DNA from 2 places in the Mycobacterium sp. MS1601 genome. Region 2 is predicted to be linked to the other one. Evidence: riboswitches for the same ligand, from Rfam matches in the RefSeq annotation. Region 2 holds a riboswitch; the other holds the start of a gene.
What was found. A riboswitch is a leader RNA that binds a small molecule or an ion and turns the genes downstream of it on or off. The one in region 2 is predicted to bind thiamine pyrophosphate.

Region 1: another riboswitch for thiamine pyrophosphate. It lies ahead of BVC93_RS21885 (ECF transporter S component); the one in region 2 lies ahead of thiD (bifunctional hydroxymethylpyrimidine kinase/phosphomethylpyrimidine kinase).

What each region holds. Positions count from the first base shown of each region.
Region 1 covers NZ_CP019420.1:4,514,748-4,530,041, reverse strand. The annotation lists gene BVC93_RS21890 (ABC transporter ATP-binding protein) at 1-1,097, opposite strand, end outside; gene BVC93_RS21885 (ECF transporter S component) at 1,094-1,696, opposite strand; TPP riboswitch at 1,695-1,805, opposite strand; gene BVC93_RS21880 (hypothetical protein) at 1,840-2,391, opposite strand; gene BVC93_RS21875 (Rv1733c family protein) at 2,434-3,015, opposite strand; gene BVC93_RS21870 (hypothetical protein) at 3,197-3,469, opposite strand; gene BVC93_RS21865 (DUF6319 family protein) at 4,025-4,342, shown strand; gene BVC93_RS33810 (CDGP domain-containing protein) at 4,774-5,142, shown strand; tRNA gene BVC93_RS21855 (tRNA-Ile) at 5,191-5,264, opposite strand; gene BVC93_RS21850 (APC family permease) at 5,323-6,729, opposite strand; gene BVC93_RS21845 (DmpA family aminopeptidase) at 6,726-7,784, opposite strand; gene BVC93_RS21840 (TetR family transcriptional regulator) at 7,897-8,508, shown strand; gene BVC93_RS21835 (STAS domain-containing protein) at 8,754-9,032, shown strand; gene cofC (2-phospho-L-lactate guanylyltransferase) at 9,110-9,796, opposite strand; partial or broken gene BVC93_RS21825 (bifunctional FO biosynthesis protein CofGH) at 9,780-12,364, opposite strand; gene BVC93_RS21820 (enoyl-CoA hydratase-related protein) at 12,369-13,208, opposite strand; gene BVC93_RS21815 (AMP-binding protein) at 13,201-14,799, opposite strand; gene BVC93_RS21810 (acyl-CoA dehydrogenase family protein) at 14,927-15,294, opposite strand, start outside.
Region 2 covers NZ_CP019420.1:3,499,670-3,514,963, reverse strand. The annotation lists gene BVC93_RS17100 (alpha/beta hydrolase family protein) at 1-733, opposite strand, end outside; gene BVC93_RS17095 (M24 family metallopeptidase) at 809-1,987, shown strand; gene BVC93_RS17090 (ABC transporter permease) at 1,993-2,823, opposite strand; gene BVC93_RS17085 (ABC transporter permease) at 2,820-3,587, opposite strand; gene BVC93_RS17080 (ABC transporter ATP-binding protein) at 3,580-4,365, opposite strand; gene BVC93_RS17075 (ABC transporter substrate-binding protein) at 4,451-5,527, opposite strand; gene BVC93_RS17070 (LacI family DNA-binding transcriptional regulator) at 5,837-6,892, shown strand; gene BVC93_RS17065 (MFS transporter) at 6,856-8,598, opposite strand; TPP riboswitch at 8,735-8,844, shown strand; gene thiD (bifunctional hydroxymethylpyrimidine kinase/phosphomethylpyrimidine kinase) at 8,833-9,663, shown strand; gene BVC93_RS17055 (alpha/beta hydrolase family protein) at 9,660-10,280, shown strand; gene BVC93_RS17050 (hypothetical protein) at 10,418-11,818, shown strand; gene BVC93_RS34065 (hypothetical protein) at 11,815-11,961, shown strand; gene BVC93_RS17045 (flavin-containing monooxygenase) at 12,042-13,532, shown strand; gene BVC93_RS17040 (hypothetical protein) at 13,550-13,813, shown strand; gene BVC93_RS17035 (sugar kinase) at 13,830-14,804, opposite strand; gene eda (bifunctional 4-hydroxy-2-oxoglutarate aldolase/2-dehydro-3-deoxy-phosphogluconate aldolase) at 14,792-15,294, opposite strand, start outside.

The DNA of each region.
Region 1 (15,294 bases), 1.0 Mb from region 2:
TCTCGCACAGTCGGCGCCAGGAACTGATGCTCGGGATCCTGGAACACACTGGTGATCCGAGTCAGCAACTCCTTGGACTTCCAGCGAATCGGGTTGCGACGTTGGGGTGTGGGCGCGAAGTCGGAAGCCGATTCAAGAGATCCGCCGCGCGCCGGCAGCAGGCCACCCAGTGTCAGGGCCAGCGTCGACTTCCCGGACCCGTTGGGCCCCGTCACCGCCAGCACCCGGCCCGCCGTGATCGACAGATCAAGTGTCAGCAGATCTGAGCGGTATCCCACCGTCAGATCGGTTGCCGTCAGCAATGGTTCGGCACCACCACGAATCCTGGACACCGCAGGCGCGGGCGCTCCCGGCACCCAGATCCCCGATTCCACGAGATGTGTGTGCTCCCGTTGGATGGTCTCCTCAGGGGAGCCGTCGGCGATCACCTCTCCCCCGGCGCCCAGAACGACCACCCGGTCCACCACCGGCAACCAGACCTCGGTGCGGTGCTCGACTACCACGACGGTGGCGCCGGTCAGTTCGGCCGCGGCCGTCACCGCGTCGCGAACCTCCAGGACTCCGGCGGGGTCGAGGTTGGCTGTCGGCTCGTCCAGAAGGATCAGGCCGGGCCGCATGGCCAGTACCCCAGCCAGGGCCAGGCGCTGTTTCTGTCCGCCGGAGAGTTGGGCGGTGTCATGCTGCAGCGGCAGATTCAGTCCGACCGAACTCAGAGCGATCTCGACGCGTGGCCAGATCTCGTCACGGGGAACGCCGAAGTTCTCCATCCCGAACGCCACATCGTCACCGACGCGGGACAGGATTACCTGAGAATCCGGGTCCTGCAGCACCATTCCGATGCGGGAGCGCTGCTGCGCGGGTGGTGCACCGTCCACCAACAGTGAGCCGGAAGCATGGCCTTCCTCAGCGCCGCCAAGCACACCAGCCAAACCGTGCAGCAGCGTCGATTTACCCGAGCCGGACGGGCCCAGCAGCAGTACCCGCTGGCCGGCCTCGATGGTCAGGTCCAGATCGCTGAGGGCCCAACGTTGTTGACCGGCGTGTTGCCAACCCCACTGTCGCGCTGTGACTTCGGCTCCGCCCGAAGCCTGCGTCACTGCGCGGCGACAGTCCGGCCGGAGGCAAATCGGCTGAGTGCGCCGGTTTTGGCGAGCCCGCGAACCACGAACCACGACAGCACACCGGCGATCAGCGCGCCAGACACCACCGCCGAAGCGGTGTAGATGGCCGAGAACGCCATCGTGGATCCGGGGTAGTAGATGATCAACTCGTTGACGGCCAGCGCGAAACCTGCACCGGCACCGGCCAACACGGCGATCGGCAGGTTCCAACGTTTGTACAGGAACACTGCGAACACCAGCTCAGCGGCAAGCCCTTGCACCAGTCCCGATTCGATGGTCATGACACCCCACTGGTTTCCGACCAGGGCGGAAACGGTGGCCGCGACCAGTTCGCCGTACAGTGCGGCGCCAGGTTTGCGGATCACCAGTGCGGTCAGCACGCCGGCGAACAGCCAGCCACCCCCGGCCAACCCTTGAAGCCCGGGAAGCACCGCACTCAGCGGTTCGAACACCGGGTTGTAGGCGACGTTCCAGAAGACGAACACCAGGCCGGAGGCGACGGCAAGCACGCTGGCCACCACGATGTCGACGACGCGCCACCGCAGCGGTGATGGGTGAGTGATCTGTTGGTCCATGAGGACTCCTTCATCTCCCTACGCCGGCATTACCCGGTCAGGTTCGTACGGTCGACGGCCGGCCAGCCGTCCTCTCAGCGCACTTCGGTGCACTCCCGTGTGGTTTTCCGTCCCCTAACGTAACCCAGGTCGGTTCATGCTCGCTACGCCGGGTCGATCCAGACCCGTCCGTCGGCGCCTTCGGTCACGATGAAGTCGGCCTGATCTCGCGGCTCGAAGCGAGCGATGAGGTCGTCTTCCTGGCGGGCCCAGCGGTCCCAGTGCGGCCGGAAGGTGTCCCCGTCACGCTGCAGTGCCCGATATTTGCGCATCTCGTCGTCCATCTCGATCCAGATGCCCACATCAGCCAGCTCGTGGTTGCCTGCGCAGAGCGCGCCGACACCTTCGACGATCAGACGGTCCGCATCAACGGCGTGCCACTCAGCGGGGCGATCAGCGACCCAGTCCCAGCGTCGCCAACGCGCCGGCCGATTCTGCGAGCGTGGGAGCAGGAGCTCGCCGTGCAGGTGGTCGACGGCCGCGGCCAATCCGTCCCAACCTGGGTAGATATCCTCGAGTCGCACGACGGCGCTGCCGGTCCAACGTCTTTGCAAGCTGTCTGCCAGCGTCGTCTTGCCTGCCCCAGAACGCCCGTCGACCAGCACTGTCGTCGCGCCGGCCGTCTCCAGCAACAGCGCGAGGTCGTCGAGTGTCAATGCGTTCCAACGATCGAAGTGGAGGTTGGCGCCAGATGCTACTCAGTGCTGGCTGCCGCTACCAGTCAAGAGCTGGTATTCCCGCTCCCACACGGCATATCGCCGCCGGGTGAGCCGCGCATGCTGCACGGCCAACAGACCACCCACCACCGTCGCCGTGGCCGCCCACACCGTGAGTGCCGCGAGCACGGCGGTGACGGATGGAAGCAGCGAACCTTCGGGGGCCTGGGTTCTGGCGCCGCTGCGATCCACCCAGATCGGCAGCGATTCTCCTGCTTTGCGCGATTCCCGCGACACCACCACATCGGAGCGGGTGCGCCCGTCTACTGTCCACCGCACTCGGGTTACAGCACCCCACGAGTACATGTCCCGCAGATGCACACTGTCCTCGACAACCTCGGCGTCAACCTGGTGGCGGGTGGCTACGGCCTCGGCCAGGTACCGGGTCTGCGTCTCATGTACCGCAGTGCCCACCGCGCAGGCAACGGGGATGAACAACACCAGCACGAGCGCCGCCAGTACTCTGCATGTGGCCTCGATCCGGTCGCTGCGGCGTACCAGTTGATTGTGTCCGAGGGCGCGCACCAACCAGATGCTCTTGACGTTGAGATCGACGGTGTCCATGGCTGCGCCTCCGCGATGAGCTACTTCCATAGTGAACCCGGATGCAGCGCACCGCCAGGGGAAAATGTCGCGCGTGCCGCTGCGGCCGTCGGCCGAAAGCCATTGCCCTGTCTGGTGATGCGCCAGGCGATTCGCGCTGTCGGAGCTGCTGGTTTATCACCGCTGTGCGCCTTCGGTTAGATCACCCCGGCGCCGGAGCATCAGTGCCGGCGGGAGCCACAACTGCCCTACGTCGAGCGCGCCCGACATTGGCGAGGACACGGTCGATGAGTGCCTCGTAGGCCGATCCGTCGTCGAGCAACGCGCGCGGACCCATCCGGGCCAGGAACACCTCGACACGCCGCTCGATCGGCCAGCCGGCGTACGCGGGACCGATGTAGTCGGATTCGAGGAACCTCCAGGCAGCGGCCTCGAGACAACCTGGCATACCGATGGTTCGTGCACTGACCGTCATCGAGCATCCTTTCCAACGTCAGACACCATCTTTGGATCACGGCTCCGCCAGGACTAGAGAAGAAAGTCCCCATCACGCTGAATCGCTCGATCAGCCAGACGAATTCATCTGGTGGAGCCGCGTCGGCGCCCGCCCCGACCAGCCCGCGGTAGGGCCACTGGTCAACTCCGTGCTCACTTCAATGGTGTTGTGATGGAGTACTTGTCACTTCAGAATGCCGGTCTCTTCGAAGCCGGGAACGTCGACCGTGACATCAGCTCAACGGCCGTCCCGCACCGCACTGCGCGCCGATGTTCGGATATCACTACGCCACGATGTGGTGAAGAACTGCGCCGCTGGGCTTGTTGATCGCGGCAGCTCGCGCAGCCCATGAGCACGACCCGGCTGAGCGTCGGCGCGTCAGCTTTCCTCTGCGTCGAACATTTGTTCTAATGACGGCTGCTCATCGATCCGGCATCTACCGGCAGTTTAGAGAAGGAGTCCGCTGTGACCATCACCGTCGACAATCCGGCCACCGCAGTCGCACCTGCCCAGCCCGAGAACACCTCGCCGACGGTGGACACATCTGTCGCCGAGGAGAAACCCAAGAAGCGGGCCACCCGCAAGACCAAGACACTGGAGCTCACCCTCACCGTCACCGGTACCGCCGACGGTGAGTGGCACGCCGACCTCAAGCAGGGCAGTACCTATCTCGCCAGGAACATCGCCGTCGCCGCGGCCGCCGTCTCCCGCGCTGCCAAGGAACTGCACGAGGATCTATCCACCCCTATCGACGAGATCATCGACGAGGCCCGGTCACAGCAGGCCGCCAAGGTTGCTGCGCTGGAGGCCGAACTTGCCGCCGCCAAACAGGCGCTGGCCCACCTGGACTGAGAGGCAAAATCCGATTCGCACCAACTGGCGACGATCAATTCGGCGGCATACCAGAACAAGTCGCGCAAGGTCACCCCACTGCCACCTACTGGCCGTCTCATGGGTCAGTTCGACAACGCGCATACATCGGGCGGCCGGCCGCCGCGCGGAGGTAGTCGATCGGTGCCATCTTTGAGAGTTCGATAGTTCGGCCAGATGCTTGGCCTACCCCACTCTCCAGCGATGATTAGCTCGGAGTTCTGACTTGCGCGCCACCAGTCCGAAGTCACCCGGAAGTCCAGTGGCGAGTAGGTTCCGTCGCCACAGCAGTACCACTAGCAACTTCTTCACCAACGTCAATTATTTGTTCTCAAATCGTTGCCAAACTCGTTGCACAGGTTTATATTCCCAGATGGGGAGGCGAATCAGTGAAACGAAACTTAGCTATCGCTGTGGCAATCTTGAGTGGTGCGGGTACTTTTTGCAGTCCGCCTGCAAACGCAGATGTGCAGCCGGGCTGTGAAAGCGTCCCCTGGGGTTTCCTCGGCACCCAAACTCGCAGCATCTGCGACGGACCGATGCAACCAGATGGCAGCTGGGTGCGTTTCCGCATGGTCTGGATACCTGCACATCAGGTGCCGGTCAGCACGAGCTGCGGCAGTTACAGCTGTTCCACCCGCGGCGGATACTGGCAGGACGAGCAGATTTTCGAGAAGGTGAAATACCCGGTTACACCCACGACCGTGGTTCCAGGCGAGCCCGGATGGCTACCACCCATCTACACCGATGCGAACGGGTTCACGCCGATAAATTTCAATTAGAACCCCTCGGCACAAGCTCCGATACGCCGTCATCCAGGTAGTGCGTTGTAGGGCGGGCGGGGCTCGAACCCGCGACCAAGGGATTATGAGTCCCCGGCTCTAACCAACTGAGCTACCGCCCCCAAGCGCGTATGCGCGGCCGCTATCTTCGCATGCGACCGCGCACGCGCGCCAAAGCACTCAGGACGAGATCGACGTCGAAGGCTTCCACGCCAGCGCACCGACCACCAACCCGAGGAACGGGATGGCCGCCAGCACCGCGCTCAACCCGACGCTACCGCCGGTGACCAGCGTGAAGTTGGACAGCACCAGCCACAGACAGCCCAGCAGCCCCAGCACGGCCACGGTGGGCGCGATCCTCGTCTGCCACACACCCGACACCCGGTCCCGGTTGCGCAGGAAGAACACCAGCACGGCGATGGACGTCGTGAGCATGAGGATGACCATGCCTACGGTGGCTACGCCGGCCATCGAGCCGAACACCCCGACCAGCGGATCGATCCCGAGTACCGCGAGCACACCGACAATCAGAGCGGCAGTCACCGTCTGCGCCACCGAGGAAAACGCCGGCGAGTGATGCCCGCCATGCACAGCGCCCAGCCGAGCCGGCAGCAGCCCCTTGCGGGACAACACGAACTGATACCGCGCGATCACGTTGTGGAATGACAGCACGCAGGCGAACAGGCTGGTCAACAGCAGCACGTTCACGATGTCGCGGCCGATGGTGCCCAGCATGGACTCGGTGGTGTCCAGCAGCATGTTGCCCTCACCGTCGAGAGTTTGGTTGGCCACGGCCGTGACGTTGTCGGGACCGATGGCAACGACGAACGCCCACACCGTGATGGCGTAAAAGGCGCCGATGATGATCACTGCGGCGTACGTGGCGATGGGGATGGTGCGCTCGGGATCGCGGGCTTCGTCGCGGAACACCGCCGTGGCTTCGAATCCGATGAATCCGGTGAGCGCAAACAGGATTGCGATGCCGATGGTGCCCTGGGTGAATACGGACGGGGTGAAGGAGGTGAACGTGACGCCGGCCGGGCTGGGGTTGGCCACCATCACCAGATCCAGTACGACGACGATGCCGATCTCCAGGGCCAGCGCGATGCCGAGCACCTTGGCACTGAGGTCGATGTGTCGGTAGCCGAGTACCGCGACGATCGCCAAGATCGCGAAAGCGTAGAGCGGCCAAGGCAATTCTGGTCCACCGTAGAAGCGCACGGTGTCGTCGATGGCCCAGCCGATGTAGCCGTAGATGCCGATCTGGATGGCGGTGTAGGCGATCAGCGCCACCACCGCCACGCCCTTGCCCAGCCGGTCGCCCAGACCAAGGGTTACGTAGGAGAAGAACGCCCCAGCCTCGGGCACATACGGCGTCATCGTCACGAAGCCGACACTGAAGACCAGTAGTACCAGCGCGGCGATCACGAATCCGACCGGCGCACCGGCGCCGTTGCCCAGTCCCATGGCCAGCGGCATGTTGCCGCCGATCACGGTCAGCGGGGCGGCCGCGGCCACCACCATGAAGACGATGCCGATGGGGCCCAGCTGCCCGGTAAGGCGCCGCCCTTCGGTCTGAGTTGTCATGCGTTCTCCTGGAATTGAGCGGTCAATTGGTGGTGGTCGATGGCGTGCACGGTGTAGCCGCGGTAGCCGGTGACGGTTTTGGCGGCCACCATGGCGTTGACGATCGCCTCTTCGGTGGCCTCGATGGTGAGGTCGAACAGCAGATCCATCAGCGCGGGGCCGACCATGCGCACCGGGATCTCGGGTTGGATCGAGGTGACGTCGGAAACGATGCCGTAGGGTGGGATTCCGCGGTTTCCCGTGGAGAAGGCCAGCATCAGGTCGCCGCTGTACTGCTCACCGGTGCCGCCCAGACGTCCCACCGCCAGCGCCGTGCGCTGCGCCAGTCGTTGGCACTGGTGCGGCAACAGTGGGGCGTTGGTCGCAACCACCACGATGATTGACCCCGAGCCCGGCTGGAAGCCCGGCGGATGTGCCGGCAGCGGGACAGCCGGTTGGGTGACGGGTTGTCCGTTGATCCGAAGTCGTTCGCGGCGACCGTGATTGGCCTGAACCAGCACGCCGACGGTGTAACCGAGCACCCGCGATGCCGTGCCGATGCCGCCTTTGAACTGATGGCAGATCATCCCGGTGCCGCCGCCGACATTGCCTTCTGCTACCGGCCCGTCGGAAGCCGACATCAGCGCAGCCCGGACATGTTCGGGACGGACGTGAAAGCCGTTGATGTCGTTGAGGAATCCGTCGTAGGTCTCCCCTACCACCGGCAGCGACCAGTACGCACCGTCGCCGCGCACTCGGACCTGTTCGGCTACCAGCGCATCACGTACCACGCCGACGCTGTGGGTGTTCGTGAGGCCGATCGCGGTGGTGAGTTCACCGGATTCGCGGATCCATTCGAGGCCGGTGAGTTCACCGCTGCCGTTGAGGACGTGCGAACCGGCGAACAATGGCTCGGTCCAGATGTCGTCGTGCGGGACCACGACGGTGACTCCGGTGTTGATGCCGTCGTCATGCAGGGTGGTATGGCCGACGCGGACGCCGGGTACGTCGGTGATGGCGTTGTGCGGTCCGGTGGGGTGCTCCCCGATGACCACGCCGAGATCTCTGGCACGCATTGGTTTCTTCTCGTTCAGGAGTTATTTTCCTAATTGGAAAAGAACTATGCGCCCGAGTGAGCGGGGACGCAACAGGAACGGCAAAATCAGTGCGAAAGCGAGAGGAGCAGGCGTGGCACGGCCCAACCGCCAGGTGGAGCGACGCGGCGAGATCCTCGATGCCGCCATCGCCCTGATCGAGCGTCATGACCTGGCCACCCTCAAGCTCGCCGACGTCGCCACCGAACTGGGCCTGACCACCAACGCACTGCGCTACTACTTCAAAGACATGGCCGAGCTGCTGTCCGAGCTCGCACTGCGCTCCGATGTCCGCTTCTACGACGCGCGCCTGGAACTGGGCACCCAGACCGACGACGTGGCGACCCAGTTAGCACTGACCATCGCCGCCGGCCTCCCGACCGGGCCGGAGGACGCCGAGTGGCGCGCCATCTGGCGAGCGGTATTGGCTGCCGGTTTCGAACTGGACCAGCGTCGCGACGTGCAGGGCATCTACCACCGCCAGGTCGATCTCTACACCAACCTGCTGACCGCCGGCGCCGAAGCCGGCGCGTTCGCCCTGCGCCAGCCCGCACGCGACATCGCGATGACGCTGATGTCGATGGAGGACTACTTCGGTTACCGAATCGTCGCCCGAGATCCGCAGATCAACCGGGCCGACGCCTTGCGTTTGATGCGTCAGTACGCCGAGCTGTCCACCGACACCCGATTGCCGGCCACGGCCTAGAAGTCCTCCGAAACTGGTTTGCGGCGTCATCGACGCGTAGGCTTGCCGTACAACACGCGCATCGCTTGCCTGGTTCAGCACAAGCCCCGCGAGATCAGCGTCGACTACAACGGCAAGCAGGTCGTTTCATGTTCTCGCAAATCACATCCACATCCGAACCAAGGCACTGCGTCATCGAAGACCGCTGGTACGACAACACAGCGGTGGTCCATTGCCGAGGCGTACTCGACATACTGACGGCACCTGTGCTTGAGCGCCATCTGGCCCACACCCTTGCTGACAACCCAGCGGCGGTGATCGTCGACTTGACCGACATCGACTTCCTCGCATCGCACGGAATGGCCATCCTCATCGCCACCCATGACCGAGTATCACCGCGTCTGCCGTTCTCCGTGGTCGCAGACGGACCGACCACCAGCCGTCCGATGAAACTCGTTGGGTTACACGAGTTGATGCCGATGCACCCGCGGCTCGATCTCGCACTGGAGTACGTGCACTCCTCGAAGCGTGGCGCACTCGCCTAGCTGGCCCACACCGTCAGATACCGGCATCCAACATGGATGGCTGGATCGACGTTCGGCGGCGGCTCCCTGGGACTCCGCTACGGCGCCAGCCAGGGAGCAGCGGAAGGGTCGAAGCTGGCGAGCGCAAGCCGACTTCGGAGCAACGCTGCGGTGTGCTCTCCCAGTCCCAACACTCCGGCCGCTAACAAGTCCTCCGCAGTGTCGACATCGGTGCGCAACGACTCTCCGGCCACTGCCAGCCCCCTGGCGCCTGAGAGCGCGTGCGCGAGCGCGGAGCCCCGCCCGAACTCCGGATGAAGCTGGCGTCCACCTGTGACCAGCAACGTGGTGCCTTCCTGGCGGCGATCAGCACAGAAAGAACGGTGCGAACCTGCGGCGACAAGTGCAGCTTCGAGGTCGTTGGATCGCAGAGCCGGTAGATCAGCAGGAATGACGGCAATTCGTGAACCCCTGCGGTGCAACTCAGATGATGCGCGCCGGAGTGTGGCGTTGAGGCCAGCCTGGGGATTCTCTTTACCCCATACTTGCGCGCCGCTGTCGCGCGCGTTCTCGTGTAGGCGCGGATCGGTGGTGAGGACGACAACGTTTTCCACGGTGGGACACTGGAGGGCCGCGGTCAGCGTGTCGTTGAACATTGCGGCGACTAGGCTCTCTACCTCGACGGGTAGATGCAGGCTTGTCCGAAGGCGAGTCTTTGCTTGGTGCAGGGGTTTTGCGGGGATCAAGAGAACCACCGGCGTCGGTTCGTTATGAGTGGTGGGCATGACTGATGACTTCGTGGCCCATCGCATACGTTGTGTTGCGCTGCCGAACCGGGCGACCCGCCGCCGCGGCGAGCGCCGTCAGATCGGCAACAGAGCGCGACGAACCGTGTTCTGAACCGGCCATCCGCGAGATCGTCTCTTCCATCAGGGTTCCACCCATGTCGTCGGCCCCGCCGCGCAGGATGTCGACAGCCTGCTCGTTGCCGAGTTTGACCCATGAGCACTGAATGTGGTCGATGCGACCATGCAGAGCGAGTCGCGCGAAGGCATGTATCGCACGATTGTCGCGCACCGAAGGTCCCGGACGTGCTATCCCCGCCAGATAGATCGGGGCGTTGTGATGCACGAAAGGCAGCGGGACGAATTCGGTGAACCATGCCGCCCCGGCTTCTCTGGACCGGTCTTGCACCTGCGCCAGCACACGCAGGTGCCCGAGCCAATGCTGCGGCCGGTCGACGTGGCCGTACATCATCGTTGAGGAGGATGGAATCCCTAGCTCGTGCGCGGTCGATACCACGTCAATCCATTGTGCGGCAGGTAGTTTCCCCTTCGTTAGAATCCAGCGGATCTCGTCGTCGAGGATCTCGGCCGCCGTTCCGGGTATCGACCCGAGGCCAGCCTCCTTGAGTTCGGCGAGCCACTCGCGGACCGGCACAGCGGCCTTTGAGGCCGCTGAGACAATCTCCATCGGGGAGAACGCATGCACGTGCATACCTGGCGCCGCGTTGCGCACGGCGCGAACGATGTCCGCGTAGAAAGTGACCGGCAACTGGGGGTCGATGCCGCCTTGGATACAGACCTCCGTAGCCCCGTCAGCAGCCGCCTCGACCGCTCGCGCTGCAATCTCGGGCAGTGAGAGTCGGTAGGCATCGGCGTCGCGATCGCGCTGGGCGAAGGCGCAGAACCGGCAACCGACGTAACACACATTCGAGAAGTTGATGTTTCGGTTGACGACATAGGTAACGTCCTCTCCAACGACGTCGCGCCGAAGTTGGTCAGCCAGGTGAGCGAGTTCGTCGAGAGCCGGGCCTTCGGCGGTCAGCAGCGCCAGCGCTGCCGCCTGGTTGGAGTCCTCCAGCAGCGCAGCCGGATTGGATTCCGCCACGGCAAGTCCTGCGCGAACGTCCTGGCTCATGCGCTGCGGCGACACCGTTTGCGGTGCCCCTCGGTGCTGCGCAGCGTTGATCTCCTTGCGCAGTTCCCCCAGTCGCCATAGACCGATGAGAAGTCCGCTCGCCGATCCGAGTTACGGCCACTGGTGTCGATGCTCAGGTGCAGGTCGATGCGGCCGCTGGATTCGACCTGGTTGTCAGGTTCCTGCCAGGGACGTCCGGCGACCACGGCAGCCTCATCTGCAAGCCCGGTCTGGGGATCTGCCAGAGCCTGCACGTGGGGATGCAGGCGCGGATCGATCCATGGCGATCCTTGAAGAACATAGGCTGGGTACGCGGCCAACCTCTCCCGCAGCGAGAAGCCCATGTCGGCTGAACGCGCCCCTAGTTCGTCGATCGCCGGCCAAGGCCTCTCCGGATTTACGTGATCGGACGTGACAGGCGAGACACCACCCCAGTCGTCGATTCCTGCGCGCAGCAACAACGCAAACTGGTCGCCGACCAGGTTGGGCGGTGCCTGTAGGCGCATCTTCGGACCGAGTATCAGTCTGGCGACCGCGATCGTTGCCGCGAGCTCCTCGAGGGCAGCGTCCGGTTCGTTCGCCATCGCAGTGTCGGGCTTAGCCCGGAAGTTCTGCACAATCACTTCTTGAATGTGCCCGTGTGCGCGCGCCGCGGAGCGAATCGCAAAGAGCGACTCGGCGCGCTCGGTTCGAGTCTCGCCAATGCCGATCAGAATGCCGGTGGTGAAGGGAACTCCGACCCGTCCTGCGTCTGTGAGCGTGCGTAACCGCACCACAGGATTCTTGTCCGGGCTGCCATAGTGTGGCCCGCCCTTGGTTGACCACAATCGTGTCGCGGTCGTCTCCAGCATCATCCCCATCGACGGCGCAACGGGTTTCAGCCGGGACAGCTCTTCCCAGCTCAACACACCGGGATTGAGGTGTGGAAGTAACCCCGTACCTTCCAGAACCGCGATCGCGCATGCCCGGAGGTAATCGAGTGTCGTATCGAAACCCCTGTCACGCAACCAGGTCCGGGCAGCGGGCCATCGCTCTTCCGGCCTGTCCCCGAGTGTGAACAGCGCCTCTTTGCAGCCATGGGCCGCACCGACGCGCGCGATCTCGAGCACTTCGTCTCGTTCCAAGAACGGTGCGGGTAGGCGATGCGGGACAGTGGCGAAAGTGCAGTAATGACAACGGTCGCGGCACAACCGGGTCAGCGGGATGAACACCTTTCGCGAGTAGGTGACCACCCCGGGTCGGCCTGCATCGAGTAGGCCGGCATCTCGCACACCGGATGCGGCCTCGAGCAGCATCTCCAGCTGGTTTCCCCGCGCACCCATGAGAACCGAAGCCTCGGTAGCATCGAGCGTTGCTCCGTCGCGGGCTCTACGCAACGCACGACGTAGTGATGCAGCGTCCGAGTTCAGTTGGCCTGCTTGCGATTGATTCATGTGTTCAGGGCGCCTTATCGGCACTTCCACTCACACGGTAGTCACCGAAACCTGCGTCACGGGCGGTAAGCGCCGACGTCACGCCCGCGCGGTAGGCTTCCTTGCGCGACGACGACGATGGCAGCATGCCGCCGATTGTCTGTGAGTCCGTGGTGACGCGCAGCGACGTTCTGATTCCCATGACGTCCATCGCGCGGTGCACTGCACGCTTGTTAAGCGCCAGGACCTCCGGTGGTACCGAACTGATCCGCTCGGCCACCGCCAGTACCGCTTCTTCGAGTTCGTCGATCGGAAACGATCGATTGGCGAACCCCATCTGAGCGGCTTCCGTACCGGAGACCGAATCTCCGGTCAGCACAGCCTCCATAGCCCTTCGCAACCCGTAGATCCAGGGCTGCCAACACATATCGGGAGGGCTGATGTCGCGCACGGGCGGGTAGCCGATGATGGCATCGTCGGCGACGTAAACCAGATCGCACGCCATCGCCAGTTCCGTGCCGCCGGCAAGGCAGTAGCCATGCACTTGACCGATGACGGGAGTGTCGAAATCCCACACATCGATCCAACCGTCGACGATGTGTCGTGGCCAATGGCCATGACGGCGATTCGAGTGGCGCGAAAGCGGCTCGGAGTGATCCTGAGCCAAGTCGTATCCTGCGGACCAACACTTTCCCGCTCCTCGGATGACGATGACAGAAACGTCATCATCGAGGTCGGCAGCCCTGAGCTCTTCGAGTATTCGGCTGCGCAAGGAGTTGGACATCGCGTTGCGCTTGGCCGGTCGGTTGAGCGTGAGGCGCCGCACGCGAGCCCTCGGGTTGTCGATGAGCACCAGGTCATTCATGGTCAATTCTCCTGATCGGGAGGGATTCTGAGTCTGTCGGGCCGCCGTTGACGGTGGCGGCCTGTGCGATGTGCGTTGCCTGCAGCAGGTCGGGCTTTCCGTTCGGAAACCGCGGTACCACGGGGATGAACAGCACGTCTTTGGGTACCTTGAACCCGGCCAGCCGCGATCGGATCGCCGTCCGAATGTCGTCACCGCTGAGGGTGTCATCTTTGCGGGACACAACGGCGACCAGGCGTTGACCCCAGCGGGGGTCCGGCACCCCGACCACCAGACAGTCGGTGATTGCATCCAGGCTCCGTATGACATCCTCGACTTCTGCCGGAAAGACTTTCTCCCCACCGGTATTGACCACTTGGCCACCGCGCCCCAATGGTTCCAACCTCCCGTCGGTCAGCAGCCGGCCCAGGTCACCCAGCACCGCATAGCGCCGGCCGTCGATCACGCGGAAAGTTTCAGCTGTCTTCTGAGGATCATCGCGGTAGCACACGTCATCGGCGACCGGAAAGGCTATGCGCCCGGGCTCCCCCGGTGCGGTGTCGGTGAAGTCGTCGTCCAGAGTTCTGAGCCCGGCCACGGGGGTGAATCGGGGGCTTGATGGGTTGGCGGTCTGGGCGGTACAGATGTTCATTCCCATGAGGCCCTCGGTTGCCCCGAACACCTCCACCAACCGCAGCTGCGGGGAATGGGCGAGCAGGCCCGCCTTGGTTGCGGAATTCCAGGCCATACCAGTCGAAGTGATCGTCTTTAAGCTTGTCGGTGACTGTTCGCCGCGTCGGATTCGGTCTTCGAGGGCCTGCAGCAGTGGGCGGCCCATGGCGTCACCCACGATGGTCATCGACGTGGCGCTCCGATGTACCACGGCGTTCCATATGGCCGCAGCCTCAAATCCGGGGGTCGGCACCGTGACGACCGTGCCGCCGAGCAACAGGGTAGGCAGCGCACAGGTGACCAGGGCCGCATTGTGCATGAGCGGGGAGGCAGGTAACCCGACCGGGCTTGCCCCTCGCACGGCCAGTGCCTCAGCGGCAGCGGCGAAACTCGAAGCACCGGGGTCGTCCAACCCGACCAGCCGGGCAAACTCGCCGACCCTTCCCTGCACGCGGGAACGCATCGGGTAGGTCAACGCTTTGGGCAGCCCGGTGGTGCCCCCGGTGTAGACGACAAGGGGGTCGTCGCCGGAGCGTTCGACCGGCGTCATCGGAGCCACAGCCGCGAGGGCGTCTTCGTAGTCGAGAACCCCTGGTGGCAAAGACGATATCCCTCCCTCGGTGCCGTCCTGCACCATCAGTAGCAGCGACAGACTCGGGATGCGATCTATGATCGCGAGAATCCGTTCTGCGAATGCTGCGCCGAACACCAGCACTTCACAGTCGCTACCTTGCAGGAGGCTCGCCAGCTCCTCCTCTGCGTACCGGTAGTTGATGCTGATCGGCACACCTCTGACTTTTAAGGTGGCGAAGTAGCTTTCGAGGTACTCGTTGCAGTTGCGCAGACAGATTCCTACCGCACCGTGCCGCGAGAGCTGGGCCTGGTGCAAAACGCCGGCAAGGCGTGACGCACGGTCGTCGAACTCTCCCCAGCTGCGCACGACCTCCCCCGAAATCAATGCCGGCAGGGCCGGACGGTCGCACGCGATCGTTTCGAGCACATCGGCGAAATGAAACTCTGCCGCTTGTCCGCCGTGCGCGTGATGCCTCCGCGCCGGGGTGTGAAGGTCAGGACTGGACAAGCTCGGCTCCTAATGCGTCGTAATGCTCCGACGGCGCCCCGAACAGTGCTTTGGTCGCCACCGCTCTCTTGAGGTACCAATGAGCGTCGTGCTCCCAGGTGATCGCGATGCCGCCGTGCACCTGCACACTGGTGGTTGCGGCCAGCTGCAGCGCAGCGGCAGCCTGGCTCCACGCAGCGCGTGGTGCGCGAGACGCCGTTCCGCCGCTGAGTTCCCACGCGGCAAGCCACGTGGCCCGTCGAGCCAGCGTCACCTCAACGAACACATCGGACAGCAGGTGCTTGATAGCTTGGAAAGATCCGATCGGCCGCCCGAATTGCACGCGGCCGTTTGCATAGGACACCGCCATTTCGA
Region 2 (15,294 bases):
GGCCACCCAGTGCCACACAGGCCGACACCCGGTCACCGAGCGCCGCGGCGACCCGGGGCGCGTAGTAACCGCCCAGGCTGACACCCCAGACCGCCAACCGGGACTCGTCGAGCTCCGGCGCCTCCGACACCGTGCGCCAGATCAACTCCGCGACCGCCGACCAGTCGCCGCGGATGGGGAAGTCGTACTCCGACTCCCCCTGCCCGGGGCCGTCGAGTGCCAGCGTGGCCATGCCGCGGTCGAGAAACCCCTGCTCGGTGGAGCGCAGTTCTTCCTTGGCCGAGTCGAGCCCGGGCAGCATCACCACCACTGGGTGCGGGCCCGACCCGTCCGGAACCCGCAGGATGCCGACCAGCCGGCTGTGCTCGAAGGGCAGCTCGAGCCGACGGCCAGGTGGGTCCAGGTACGGCAGCGCGGCGTCGAGGCAGTCGACCGCCCGCTGATGTGCGGCCTTCATCTCGTCGACGTCGACGACGAACACGAACTTCGCGAAGTGGTGATAGACCGCGGCCTGCGCCAGGTGCTCACCCGCCGAGGTCAGTCGGCCCTCCGCCAGCGCGGTACGCCCGAGTTCCTCGTGCTCAGCACCTGCGGCCACCCACGACGCACACCATTGCGGCCAGGTCTGCACCCGCGCGGTCACCCGCTCGAAATCGGCGACGGTGACACCGTTGACCGTGAACCGCGGACCCCAGTGGGCAATCGCCGAGGCGACCAGTTCATCCTGGGCCATCTTTCCTCATCTCCTCAGTTATGTTGCACAACAACATGTTTGACCGATAGCAGTACAGTGCACTACGTTTCGCTGATGACCGGAGCGCACCCACTCGACGTCCTGGCCGGCCCCAGCCGGCCCACGTTCTCGGCCGACGAGATGAGCCGTCGCACCGAGGTTCTCGATGCCGCTCTGGCGGCGGCGGGGGTGCGGCACTGTGTGCTCTACGGGGCCAACCGGTCCGGTAGTGCGGTGCAGTGGCTGACAGGCTGGCCGGTCACCCGGGAAGCAGTGGTGGTGCACACCATCGGCGAACCCGACACGCTGCTGGTGCACTTTTTCAACCACGTACCCCAGGCCCGCGCTCTGGCGCCGGCCGCCGACGTACGCTGGGCCGGGTCCACCACCGCGTCGCTGCTCGACGAGCTGCGCCGCCGCGGCGCCGTCGGCGGCGAGGTGGCGGTGGTGGGCGCCGTCCCGTTCGGGATGCACACCGCCCTGCGCGAAAACATCGGCGGCCTTGCAGATCTCAACGGCTCCTACACCAGGATGCGGCTGTGCAAGTCGGCGGAGGAGTTGGCGTGGTTGCGCGCTGCGGCGCACCTGACCGATCTGTCCTGCGCGGCGCTGCGGGACGGAACCCATGCAGGCAGCACCGAATACGAGCTCGGCGCGTTGGTCGAGGACAGCTACCTCGCCCACGGTGGCACCAACTACATCCACTATTTCGCGCTCACCGCCATGGCCGAGCCCGCACAATGTGTGCCGTCGCAGTGGCCCAGCGGCCGGGTGGTCAACCGTGGTGATGTGCTGGCCTGCGAATTGAGCACCGCGGTGGGCCTGGACTACCCGGGACAATTGTTGCGCACCTTCACCGTCGCCGAGCCACCCACACCCCTGGTCACCGAACTGCACCAGGTGGCCGACGCGGCGTTGAGCCGGATCGAGGCCATGCTGGCCCCGGGAGTGCTGCCCGAACAGATCGTGGCGGCGGCCGATGTGATCGAAGACGCCGGCTTCACCACCGTCGACGACCTGGTGCACGGTCTGGGCGGCGGCTACCTGCCGCCGGTGTTCGGTTCGCGCAGCCGCACTCTGGAAGCGCTGCCGACGCTGCCGCTGGCCGAGGGCATGACGATCGTGGTGCAGCCGAACGTCACCACCCCCGACGGCCGGATCGGGGTGCAGACCGGTGAGCTCTTCGAGATCACCGCCACCGGATGTGCCCGGCTGCACCAGTTCCCGCGCGGGCTGGGCCGCATCGATGGCTGACCGCACTATTCGGCGGTGCGGACGATCCACGGTGCCAGCCGGGTCTCGACGCTCTTGAGCGCCGTGTAGAGAACGAAACCGGTGATCATCAGGAGCACCACCGGTACCAGCGACTCGGCCATGTTGAACCGGCGTGAGTTCACCAGGATCAGAAAGCCCAGACCGGTCACCGCAGTGGAGAATTCGGCCACCACCACCGCGATCAGGGAACGTCCGACCGCAAGCCGGATACCGGTGACGATGAACGGCAGTGCCCCGGGGATCAGGATGTCGCGCCAGGCCTGCAGCTCGGTCGAGCAGAACGACCGGGCCAGTTCGTCCAGATCGCGGGGCACACCCCGGACGCCGGCCGCGGTGTTGATGGTCACCGGGAAGAAGGCGAACATCGCGACGATCACCACCTTCGCGAAGAAGCCGAAGCCCAACGCCACCACCAGAATCGGGATGACGGCCACCAGTGGCGTCGCGAAAAGCGCCGAGATGTAGGGATCCAGCATGACGTCCATCGACCGGAACCGGCCCACCAGTATGCCGACCAGCAGGCCGAACGCAGTGCCCAGGGCCATCCCCACCACGAACACCGATGCGCTCTGCCAGATCGCGGTGGTGAGCTCACCGTCGCGGGCCATCTCGACGCCCGCTTCCAGCACCGCGATGGGTCCCACGATCAACGGGCTGTCCGCGAACGCGGCGTAGAGCTCCCACGCCACGGGCACGATCAGCAGACCCAGGAACCAGATCAGCCGCTGCGCGCTCACCCGTGCGGGGCGGCGCGCTTTCGGCGCGGCGGGCGCGGGGGTGGGCATGGGGAGTGCGGCACCTACGGTGTGGGTCATGACGCTCCTTGCCACGGCGAGAGTCGGCGCTGCGCGCCTTTGAGCAGGGTGGCTATCAGGGTCCCGGTTGCCGCGAGCACCAGCACCGGTCCCAGCGCACCGGCGATGTCGAAGCGGTTGGAGTACAGGATGATCAGGTACCCGAAGCCGCTGGCGCCGGCGTAGAAGTCGGCGAGAACGGCGCCCACCAGAGCATGGATCAGACCGATCCGCAGGCCGGTCATGATGGCGGGGAGCGCGCCGGGGATCAGGACGTCGCGCCAGACCGTCCACTCGGGCGCGCAGAACGACCGGGTGAGCTCCAGCAGGTCGGGGTCGACGGTGCGCACCCCCGACGCGGTGTTGATGATCACCGGTAGGACGGTGAACAGGAAGACGATCAGGATCTTCGAGGTGTTGTTGAAGCCGAGGATCACCAGGATGAAGGGGATCAGCGCGACCAGCGGGGTGGTGTAGAAGATGTTGATGGGCGCCTCGGTCAGCCAGTAAAGCCACCGGACCCGCCCGATGAGCAGGCCGACCGGCACACCGAGGCCCACTCCGAGGGCGGCACCGACGGCGATGATGTACGCCGTGGGCTGGGCGTACTGCAGGAACTCGCCGTCCAGGACCGACTGCCACAGCCGCTGGGCGATGACGTGCGGTTCGGCCAGGAACAGATCACCGGTGGTGATGGCGACGACGTACCACAGCGCCAGCACGAAGATGGCAAAACCGATGCGCAGCTGCCAGATTCGGCTTCTGCTCAACGTGCCGTCAGTCACCACTGACTCCGTGTAGAGAACCGGCCTTCAGTTCTTCCTGCCGCAGCAGCGACCACATCCGCGCCCGCAGTTCGGCGAACACCGGGTCCACCCGGATGGTGGCGGCATTGCGCGGACGCTCGAACGGGATGGTGATGTCCTCGACGATCCGGCCCGGGTTGGCCTGCATCACCACCACCCGGTCCGACAACACGATCGCCTCGTCGATGGAGTGGGTGACGAAGATGACCGTCTTGCGGTCGGCCGACCAGATGCGCAGCAGTTCCTCCTGCATGAGCTCGCGGGTCTGGGCGTCGAGCGCACCGAAAGGCTCGTCCATCAAGAGGATTTCGGGCCGGATGGCCAGGGCGCGGGCCAGACCGACACGTTGCTGCATGCCGCCGGAGAGTTGGTAGGGGTACTTCTTCTCGCGCCCCTGCAGCCCCACCATGTCGACATATTGCTGCGCCGCTTCCCGTGCCTTCGACTTGCTGTGGCCGCGCAGTCGCAGGCCGTAGCCGACATTGTCCTGGACCGTGCGCCAAGGCAGCAGCCGAAAGTTCTGGAACACCAACGTCATGTCAGGGCGTGGCTTGGAGTTCTGCTCACCGCTGATGAAGACAGCGCCACCGGTGGCCTGCTCGATGCCGGCCACGATGCGCAGCAGCGTGGTCTTGCCGCAGCCGCTGGGCCCCAGGATGGAGACGAATTCGTATTCGTCGACGTGCAGGTTGATGTTGTCGAAGACACTCAGCGGCCCGAAGTGCTTCGAGAGGTCCTTGATGTCGACATTCGCCACGACGGCGCCTTTCGATGTTCGGTGATGGTGCGGCGCCGGTGACGGCCGTGATCTGTTGGCCGCCAACGGCACCGTGAGGCGAAGGTCAGGACTTCTCTTCGTAGAGCGCGAGTGCGTCGTCGTAGATCGTGGTGTCGACCAACTGCTCGTAGGTCGGCTTGATGTCCTCGGTGATGTTGCCCAGCTTCACCTGCTGATCGGCGGTGAAATCCACCATTTCCTGGGAATAGCCGTTGTCATCGGGGAACAGTTCGTCGGCGATGAAGGTGTCGTAGGTCTGCGAGAGGATCTCGCGGTCCAGACCGGTGACCTCCTCGGCGGTGTCGAGGACGGCCTCCTTGTTCGCGGTGTCGGTCATGAACCGGTTGGCGGCGATGTTGGCGGCGGTGAACGCCACGATGGCGTCGCGACGTTCCTGCAGAATCGACTCCGGTGCGGCGAATCCGGCGTAGTGCCAATCGGGCACGACGTCCCACAGATTCACCACGGATTTCAGACCGGCATCCGGGAACTGTTCCATGACGCCCTGGGCCTCGTCGATGTGCAGCACACCCGAGGACGACTGACCCTGCGCCATGGCCTGGCCCTCGGCACCGGGGAAGTTGCCATAGGTGACGTCTTCCTGCGTCAACCCACACGAGGTGTAGTACATCTTGGTCAGCACCTCGGCGAAGCCGCCCACCTCGTCCACACCGACGACCTTGCCCCGCAGGTCCTCACACCCGTTGACGTCCGCAGTGGTGACCATCTGCACGTCGAGTTTGTCGGAGTAGGTGTAAAAGGCCTTGGCCGAGCCGCCTTGAGCGACGGCATTGATCAGCGTGGGGGTGGGAACCGCCGCGATGTCGGCGGAGCCCGCTTCCGCGCCACGCAGTGCGGTCACGCCGGTGTCGAGGCTGACGAGCTCGACGTCGACCCCGAACTGGTCGTAGAAGCCCTGGTCCTGAGCGACCCAGGGCATGACGTGTACGAAGTTGGGTGGGATCACGGGCATGGAGACGATCAGTTTCTCCCGCTCACCACCGCCGCCGCCTTCGCTGGATGGGCCGGCGGCGTCGCCGCCCCCGCCACAAGCCGCCGTGAACAGCAGTGCCCCGCACGCGGCAGCCGTTGTCACTGCCCGGCGCACGCCCGCCTTTCGATCTGTCGATGCTGAAGTCACGAGAAATCCTCCGCCCGTGCACAATTGCGCGCCGCGCCCCGCTGCGCCGGTCGTCACAATCGATTGCAAACCTAGCTAAGCAATCCGGCCGTATCCATGTCAACGATTTCTGCGAACTTCCTGTGATGAGAATCACGAGCGGCCTATTGTTCCAGCTAGAAGCGGCACTTTCCCGTCGTTTAGCTGCTCAACGAGGAGCCTCCATGCCAGAGCAACCCGTGCAATCGAGTGCAACAAGGCACAGGCAATCTGTTGTCGGTCCGCCGCGGCGACACGTGTTCTGCGACGCGGCTCTCTAAGCTGACATCCGTGTCGACCCCGACCTTGCGTGACGTGGCTGTGGCGGCGGGTGTGCATGCCGCCACAGCATCCCGGGCACTGAACCCGGCCACGCGCGGTCTGGTCAACAACGAGACGGCGCGCCGGGTGATCCGGGCAGCCGAGTCGTTGGGCTACCGACCCAACCCCATCGCCCGCGGCCTCAAGACGGCCAAGTCGGGCACCATCGGGGTTCTCATCCCTGATCTCACCAATCCGCTGTTCCCGCCGATCCTGCGCGGCATCGAGCGCACCCTCGAGGCGGCGGGCTACAGCGCACTCGTCGTCAACACCGACAACGACCAGGCACGCGAACAAGGTTTGGTCGACTCTCTGCTGTCGCGGCAGGTGGAGGGCTTGATCGTCGCGACGGCCCGGATCGAACACCCCCTGCTGATCCAGCTGCACCAGCAGGGCGTCGTGATGGTGATGGTCAACCGCCGCCCCGATGGGGTCGACGCCCCTGCGGTGGCACCCGACGACCCGGCCGGGGTGTATCTGGCGGTGCAGCACCTGACCGCGCTGGGCCATCGCCGGATCGCACACCTGGGCGGGCCCGAGACCACGTCGACGGGTGTGGCACGTGCCCGCGCCTTCCGGGCCGCCATCCGTGACCACGGCGCCGACGAGGACCCTGCCCTGACCGCCACGTGTGCGAGTTGGAGCGAGGAGGCCGGCGCCGAGACCTTGCGCGGGCTGCTCGACGCGGGCACCGATTTCACCGCCATCGTCGCGGGCAACGACCTGATCGCCCTTGGCTGCTACGACGTGTTCGCCGAGCGCGGCATCTGCTGTCCCGACCAGATCAGTGTCGTCGGCTTCAACGACATGCCATTCCTGGACAAGCTGCGGCCCCCGCTGACCACCATCGGAATTCCCAACCAGGACATCGGCGCCGAGGCGGCACGCATGCTGCTCGAACTGCTCGCCCAACCACACCGCCCGCCGCTGTCCGTACAGTTCCCGCTGAAACTCGTGGTGCGCGGGTCGACGGCGCCACCGCCGTCACATCAGGCGGCGTTGTCGGCGCCAGGGGCGTCGGCGTAGCGGCCCGGCGACATCCACGAAGCGATAGCACCCAGCACCATCATCACCGCGGCCGCCGAGAACACCACCACCAGGCCGGTGTGGAACGGTTCGGTGATGAGCTCGGGGAAGAATGTCTTACCCGTCAGCACATCGGCATTCACTCCCGGCTGCTGCAGCGCATGTGACGGCTCGAGCAGTTCGGCAATCGGGTTGTAACCCAGGAATGCCGCGAACAGACTGCCCACCGGCGGCAGGCCGGCCACGTCCTGGGCGACGTCGGCAGACACTCCCTGAGCCTGCAATCCGGTGCTGAGCGCCGACGGCAGTGTGTTGGCCAGACCGACGATCATCAGCGAGAAGAAGATGCCGATCGACAGAGACGAGCCGGCGTTGAAGAACGTGGCGCGCACACCGGAGGCCGAACCACGCTGCGATGCGGGCACACTCGACATGATGGCCGCGGTGTTGGGCGCGGTGAAGATGCCGCCGCCCAGCCCGTTGAGGAACACGATCAGAGCGAACAGCCAGTAGTCGAAGTTCACCGGGATGAGCAGCAGGGCAACAAATGTCACTGCCATGAGGACCATGCCGCCGACGGTGAACGGTCGCGCACCAAAGCGGTCCGACAGCGATCCGGCGATGGGGCCGGCCACCAGGAAGCCGACCGTGATCGGCAGCAGATAGATACCCGCCCACAACGGCGTCGATTCAAAGCTGTACCCGTGCAAAGGAAGCCAGATGCCCTGCAGCCAGATGATGAGCATGAACTGCAGTCCGCCGCGGCCCACCGAAGACAGCAGTCCGGCCAAGTTGCCCATCCCGAACGAGGCCGACCGGAACAGTCGCATATCGACCATCGGTGCGGCGACCTTGAGCTCGACGACGCAGAACACCACCAACAGCGCCAGGCCCAGCGCGATGGAACCGAGCACCATCGGATTGGTCCACCCGGTGCTGGAGTCACCGTAGGGCTGGATGCCGTAGGTGATGCCCAGCAGCAGGACGGTCAGCCCGATGCCGAAGGTCAACGTGCCCGCCCAGTCCAGCTTGCCGGGAGTGCGGGAGCCGAGTTCCTTGAGTGAACGCAGACTCCAGACGGTGCCGGCCAGACCGATCGGCACTCCTACCCAGAAGATCGCCTGCCAGTGCCATTCGGACAGGAAGCCGCCGATCAGCAGGCCCAGGAACGAGCCGGCCACCGCCGAGACCATGTTGACGCCCAGCGCCATCCCCCGCTGGTTGGCGGGAAAGGCGTCGGTCAGGATGGCCGACGAGGACGACATCAGCATGGCACCACCGACACCCTGGACCACGCGCCAGGCGATCAGCCACACCGCCCCGCCGCCCATCTGGAAGGGGTCGAAGGACAGCGCGACGGCGGCCACGGTGAACACGACGAAGCCGAGGTTGTAGATGCGGACCCGACCCAGCATGTCCCCCAGCCGGCCGAACGGGACTACCAGCACGGCGGTGACCACCAAATATCCCATCAGCATCCACAGCAGGTAGCTGACGTTGCCGGGGGCCAGGGGGTTGAGCCCGATACCGCGGAAGATCGCCGGCAGGGAGATCAACACGATAGAGGCGTTGATGGTGGCCAACAGCGTGCCCAACGTGGTGTTGGACAAGACGATCCACTTGTAGCGGGGGTGGTCGTGATCCATCCGGATCCGGCGGCGCGCGGTGTCGTTGAGGCTGGTGTCAGTCGTGAGCTCGGCAGTCATCTTCTTCGTTTCGTATCTGAGTCGGCCAGCAGCCCACCACGGTGTGCGCCACAACTTGTATATGTTAGCTATGTAAATCATCGGGGCGCAATTCCTATTCCCGACGCCTGCGCTAAGTTGGGCATCGGAACCCACACGAGCACCACGCGGGAGTGCACACCAAGTGCGCTGAGAGGACGGCTGGGGCCGTCGACCGTACGAACCTGACCGGGTAATACCGGCGTAGGGAGTGAAGTGAACTTTTTGCCGTTGCCCCTGCCCGGGCACACCCCGCACCGCGTCATGACCATCGCCGGCTCCGACTCCGGTGGCGGCGCGGGCATCCAGGCCGACATGCGCACCTTCGCGATGCTGGGACTGCACGGGTGCGTGACCGTCGTTGCGGTCACCGTGCAGAACTCCCTGGGCGTCAAGGGTTTTCACGAGATACCGCTGGACATCATCGCCGGGCAGATGAGTGCGGTGGCCTCCGACATCGGAATCCAGGCGGCCAAGACGGGGATGCTGGCGTCCGCGGAGATCATCGGCTGCGTGGCCGAGACCTGGCAGGCCGAATGCGCAGGCACTCCCCTGGTGGTCGACCCGGTGTGCGCATCGATGCACGGCGATCCGCTGCTGCACCCCAGCGCACTGTCGGCCCTGCGCACCGAACTGTTCCCGCTGGCCACCCTGGTGACCCCCAACCTCGACGAGGTGCGCCTGCTGGTCGACATCGAGGTGGTCGACGAGGCGACCCAGAAAGAGGCGGCCCGCGCGCTGCACGCACTCGGTCCGCAGTGGGCCCTGGTCAAAGGTGGGCATTTGCGGTCGTCGGACGCCAGCCCCGACCTGCTGTTCGACGGCACCGAATTCCACGAGTTCCACGCACCGCGGGTGGACACCGGCCACGACCACGGAGCCGGAGATACCCTGGCCGCGGCGACCACGTGCGCTCTGGCACATGGCTTTTCGGTGCCCGAGGCGGTGGATTTCGCGAAAACCTGGGTGACCGAATGCATTCGGACCGCCTATCCGCTGGGTCACGGCCACGGTCCGGTCAACGCACTGTTCCGGCTGCAGACATGAACCTCGACGTCATCGCCGGGGTGGCCCACGAGCCCCAGGGTGCCCCCACCGGCGTGGTTCTGCTGACCCACGGTGCCGGCGGCAGCCGAGAGGCTCCGCTGCTGGGCAGGATCTGCGACGAGTGGGCCCGGCGCGGCTGGCTGGCCATCCGCTACAACCTGCCCTACCGACGTCGTCGCCCGAAGGGGCCGCCGTCAGGGTCGGCGGCAGCTGATCAGGCAGGAATCCTCGAGGCCATCGACCTCGCCCACACCCTGACGGCTGGTCCGGTACTGGCCGGCGGGCATTCCTACGGTGGCCGGATGACGTCCATGGTCGCCGCCGAGGGTGCCGACTTGGCGGCACTCACCTTGTTCTCCTACCCCCTGCACCCACCGGGCAAGCCCGAGCGGGCCCGCACCGAGCACCTGCCACAGATCACCGTACCGACGGTCTTCACCCACGGAACTGCCGATCCGTTCGGCTCGATTGCGGAGCTGACGGTTGCGGCGGCGCTGCTGGGCGGCACTTCCGAGATCGTCGAGATCACCGGCGCACGCCACGATCTGGGCTCCAAGACACTCGACGTTCCCACGCTGGCCGTGGACGGCGCGTTACGGGTCAGCGGCCTCGGATAGCACCCTGCCGACGGTGAGTTCGAGCAGGGTGTCGACCAACTCGTCGGCATCGGCGGTACCAAACAGGGGTTGCTGATTCTTCTTTCTCGTGCGTAAATTCTCGTCATCGCCTTTCAAAAAAAAGAGGAGACAGCGGGATGCGCAGACGTGCTTTCCTGGCCGGCGGCGCCGGGGCAGTTGCTGTGGTGTCCGCGCAGTCACTGGCGGGCTGCAGCACGACAACCGAGGTGGCCACGGTCGAGGACACCGCGGCTTCCGACGAGGTGTCGCGGCTGAGGCAGCAGTATCTGCAGGAATTCGACGCGGAGTACGTCGACAACGTCATCGTCCCGTTCTTTCAGAACAGCGTGATCGAGGGCCAACGGCCGGTGCTGCCGATGATCGACGTGGCGCTGACCAAGGAGAACGCGCTGCCCTACGACATGTGGGGGCTGCTCAGCGATCAGTGGGGTCCTGCTCCAGAAGATGGGGTCACCGTCTTTTTGCAGGGCCTCGAGAAGCGCGGCCCTGACAATCTGCGTAAACGCATCTACATGTCGGCTGTCACGCCTGATCTCTACGCCGGCGCATACCAAGCGAAGGTGACGACGTTCTTCGACGGCCTGTTCAGCCCGTCCAACGCCGACAAACCACTGATGCAGACCTACCTGGACACCTTCTGGGATCTCTACTGGGATCTGCATCTCGGTGTCACCGGCGACGCCATTCCCGCTGAGGTCCGCGAGATCGGCGCCAGCTTCAATACCGTTCTGGCGTATCGTGATCCGACACAGAAGATCGTTCACGACAACTACATGACCGTCCGGGGCCACCTGGCGTTCCTGAAGCAGTGGATCGACGACAGGCTGGCCGACATCGAATCCGGCACCATCCAAGACGCCGACAAGACGTTCGCGTGGTTCTGGCTCAAGAACGGCGAGGACAGCGAGCACTTCAACCACAAGGACGTGGTGTTCGAGTGCTTCCACAACTTCGTCGCGTTCAGCCAGTGGGGCAACAGCCTCTACAACATCATGGCGACACTGGGTCGTGACACCGGCGACGCAGCAACCAAGGATTCGTTCACAAAGACCATGTCCGGAGCCTTCGACGAGCCCGATGGCAGTGCGTTTCCACCACTCGAGCGCTTTGTGATGGAACTCTTTCGGGTCATCTCCCGAATGGCGGCAGCATCTCGGCGGTGGCCGAGACCAGGGAACCGGTGTTCGAACGTCACAACTACGTGGCCACACCTCACCCGGCCACCAGCAAGGATCCGGTGCAGTGGACCAACCCCGACGCCTTCGATCCTGCGCGTTATCGCAACGCGCCCACCAGCCAAGACGTCGACGAGGCACGCATCCATCAGATGGGCTTGGCGCAGTGCCCGTTCCAACCCACGGACGTCGCCGTCAAGGACGGACGCAAAGCCGCGTTACGCAGCAGTGCGTTCGGCACGGTGTTCGGCGTCATCGACGACCAACCCATGCCGGTGTGCGACTACGCAGGGTTTGCGCCGTTCGGGTTCGGCTACCGTCGCTGCCCTGGTGAGCAGTTGACCACCATGGCCTTCGAGGACCTACTGCGCAAGGTCTGGCGGGAGCGCATCGAATTCGTCACCGTCGCCGGAGACGACGCGACGCAGTTGCCGATCGGCCCCAACACCGTGATCGGCGACAACCTGGGCTTTGTGCGCGCCTGATCAAATCCCTTCCGACCGGCAGCCAGGAAAGGACCAAGGACCCTAACTTACTGACGGGTAAGTTGAGGTATCGTCGTGGCATGACATCGGAGCACACCGACGTCGTCATCGTCGGCGCCGGCTTTGCCGGCATCGGTGCGGCGATCCAGCTCAAGCGACTCGGGTTCGACGACTTCGTACTGCTGGACCGCGAGGACGACCTGGGCGGCACGTGGTACGTCAACCACTACCCCGGGCTGGCCGTCGACGTCCCCACCACCACCTACTCGTACTTCTTCGAGCCCAACCCCAATTGGTCGCGACTGTTCTCCACCGGCGCGGAGATCAAGAAATACGCAGACGACGTGGCCACCAAGTACGACGTGCGTCGCCACATCCGGTACAACGCCGACGTGCAGAGCGCACGGTGGGATGAGGAGACCTCCCACTGGAAGGTCACCCTGGCCGGCGGCGAAACAGTGAGCTGCCGCTACCTCATCACTGCCACCGGCTTTCTGTCCCAACCCAAGCTGCCAGATATCAACGGCATCACCGACTTCGCCGGCAAGGTGGTGCACACCACCGACTGGGACAACGCCTACGACCCAGCCGGCGACCGGATCGCAGTGATCGGCACCGGCGCCACCGCGGTGCAGCTGATCCCCGAGCTGGCCAAGACCGCGGCCGACCTGACCGTCTACCAGCGCACCCCGATCTGGGTGGCACCCAAACTGGACTTCGCCATCTCCGAGCGCACCAAGCGGCTGTTCGCGCGAATGCCCTGGACGCAGAGGGTGATTCGCGCCATCACCGACACCATCTACGAGACCATGATCAACGTGGGCGTGGTGAACTACCGGGTGCCGCTGTTCCGTCGGCTCAACATCTCCGCGATGGACCTGTGCAAGATCAACCAGTTCATCCAGGTCAGGGACAAGGACCTGCGGCGCAAGCTGACTCCCGACTACGACATCGGCTGCAAGCGTCCGACGTTCTCCAACAGCTACTTCCGCACCTTCACCAAGCCGAATGTGCACCTGCAAACCGACGGTATCGACCACATCACCGCTGACGGCATCGTCAACAACGACGGCACCGAGACCAAGATCGACACCCTGGTGCTGGCCACCGGTTTCGATCTCTGGGAGGCCAACTTCCCGGCCATCGAGGTGATCGGTCGCGACGGCCGCAACCTCGGAAAGTGGTGGCGTGACACCAGGTTCCAGGCCTATCAGGGTGTGTCGATACCGTACTTCCCGAACTACCTCAGCCTGGCGAGCCCGTATGCATTCCTGGGTCTGAACTTCTTCAACACCATGGAATACCAGATGCGGCTGATGGATCGGCTGCTGAGTGAGGTGAAGCGACGCGGCGCCACCACGTTCGAGGTCACCGAGGCCGCCAACACCGCCTACCTGGACCGGATGACCGAATTGCTGGGCGACTCGCTGTGGACGCTGGGCAACTGCGCGAGCTCACGGTCGTACTATTTCAATCCGCACGGCGAGCCCAGCCTGCTGCGCTCGATGTCGACCAAAGACGCCATCAAAGAAGCCAGCGAATTCCCGCTGAGCGACTACCAAATCGCCTGAGAAGAAAGCACTCTCGAATGCCTTCACAGTCTCGTTTTCCCAGCTTCGCCGGCCTGGCCCTGGCCGCCACCGGAGTGGCGCACTTCGTCAAGCCGGAACTGTTCGAGTCCATCACCGCCCCGGCGTTCCCGCAGAACACCCGCCGATTCATCTACATCAACGGCGGTATCGAGTCCGCACTCGGCCTGGGTCTACTCAGCACCAAGACCCGCAAGGCCGCCCTGTTCGGTGGGCTCGGGTACGTGGCGTATCTGGGCATCAACGGGGCGCGCAACCGCTAGCGGGCCGCCCACGGAGTCAACGGCTCACAGGATCATCACCGACACCTGAGAGCCGGGCGAGCTCACCCCGGGTGGGCGCGGCCTCCCAGTCCCCCAAGCCGGTACACGCCAGAGCGCCACACGCCGATGCGACGTCCAGGCAGGCCTCTGGGGAAGCGCCCCGCGCCAACTCGGCCAGCCACCCCGCCACGAAGGCGTCGCCGGCACCCACCGTGTCGGCCACGGTCACTGGGTGAGCATCCCGGGTGTGGAACGTGTCCTCGGCCGCCGCGACAGCACCTCGAGCGCCCCGCTTGATGACCACCTGGTCTACGCCGAGGGCGAGCAGTCCGTCGACTTGCCGCTGCAGATCACTGGTGCCCGTTACCAGTTCGGCCTCGTCCTCGCCGGCGAAGACGATATCGGCACGTCGAGCCAGCGCCCGATAGGCATTCACTGCGGAATCTCGGTCCGTCCACAAACTGGCGCGATGATTGACGTCGAAACTCACGATGTTGTTCGCGCTCTTGGCATGATCGATCGCAGCATGAACAGCTGCCTGCGGGCCTTCGCCCAGGGCGGCGGTGATACCGGTGACATGCAGTATGCGACCGCGTTGCACGACGTGGCGGGGTATGTCGGCAGGGCGTAGCCGGCTACCGGCCTGGAACCGGCGGTAGTAGGTCACGCGGCTGGCACCCGGTCGGGGACGCTCCTTGAGCATCAGCGCGGTAGCGGACTCGGAATCGACGATCGCCACTGCCTCCACCGTTTCTGCGCGCAGTTCCCGCACGATCATGTGACCGAGCGAGTCCGCGCCAACCCGGCCGATCCACGCGGCGGAACCGCCGAGGCGTGCCACGCCGATGGCGACGTTGCTCTCGGCCCCGCCGAACCCCAGCTGCATGTCCCGCACATGGCTCAGTGATCCGACCCGGTCTGCGGTGATCAGGCCCAGGCTCTCCCCCACCGTGACGACGTCGAGCGGATCACTCGAGGTCACTGCGCACATACCGATTCGGCTGCCGACAACGCCGCCCTGGCTGCGCTCGCCACCACACCTTGGTCGGGCTCCGCTGTGATCCAGCTGCCGGAAACGGCGAAGACCGAGGGCAGAGAAAGGTAGTTCGCGACGTTGGTCAATCGAACTCCACCAGAAGGCATGAACCGCATACCTGGATACACGGCGGTGAAGGCTCTCAGGCAGGCGATCGCATCCACGGCATCGGCGGGGAAGAGTTTGACGTGAGTCAAGCCCAGACGCGAAGCCGCCTGGATCTCCGACGGCGTCAGCACTCCCGGAATGACCGGAACGCCAGCGTCCTGTGTGTACCGCACCACCTCGAGATCGAGGCCGGGTGTCACGATGAAGCGCGCTCCTGCATCGAGCGCCGTGCGGGCCTGTTGCACTGTCAGTACCGTTCCCGCACCGACCTCGATGTCACCACGGGCCGCCAGTCGCCGGATCGCCGCCACACTGTGTTCACTTCGCAGCGCCACTT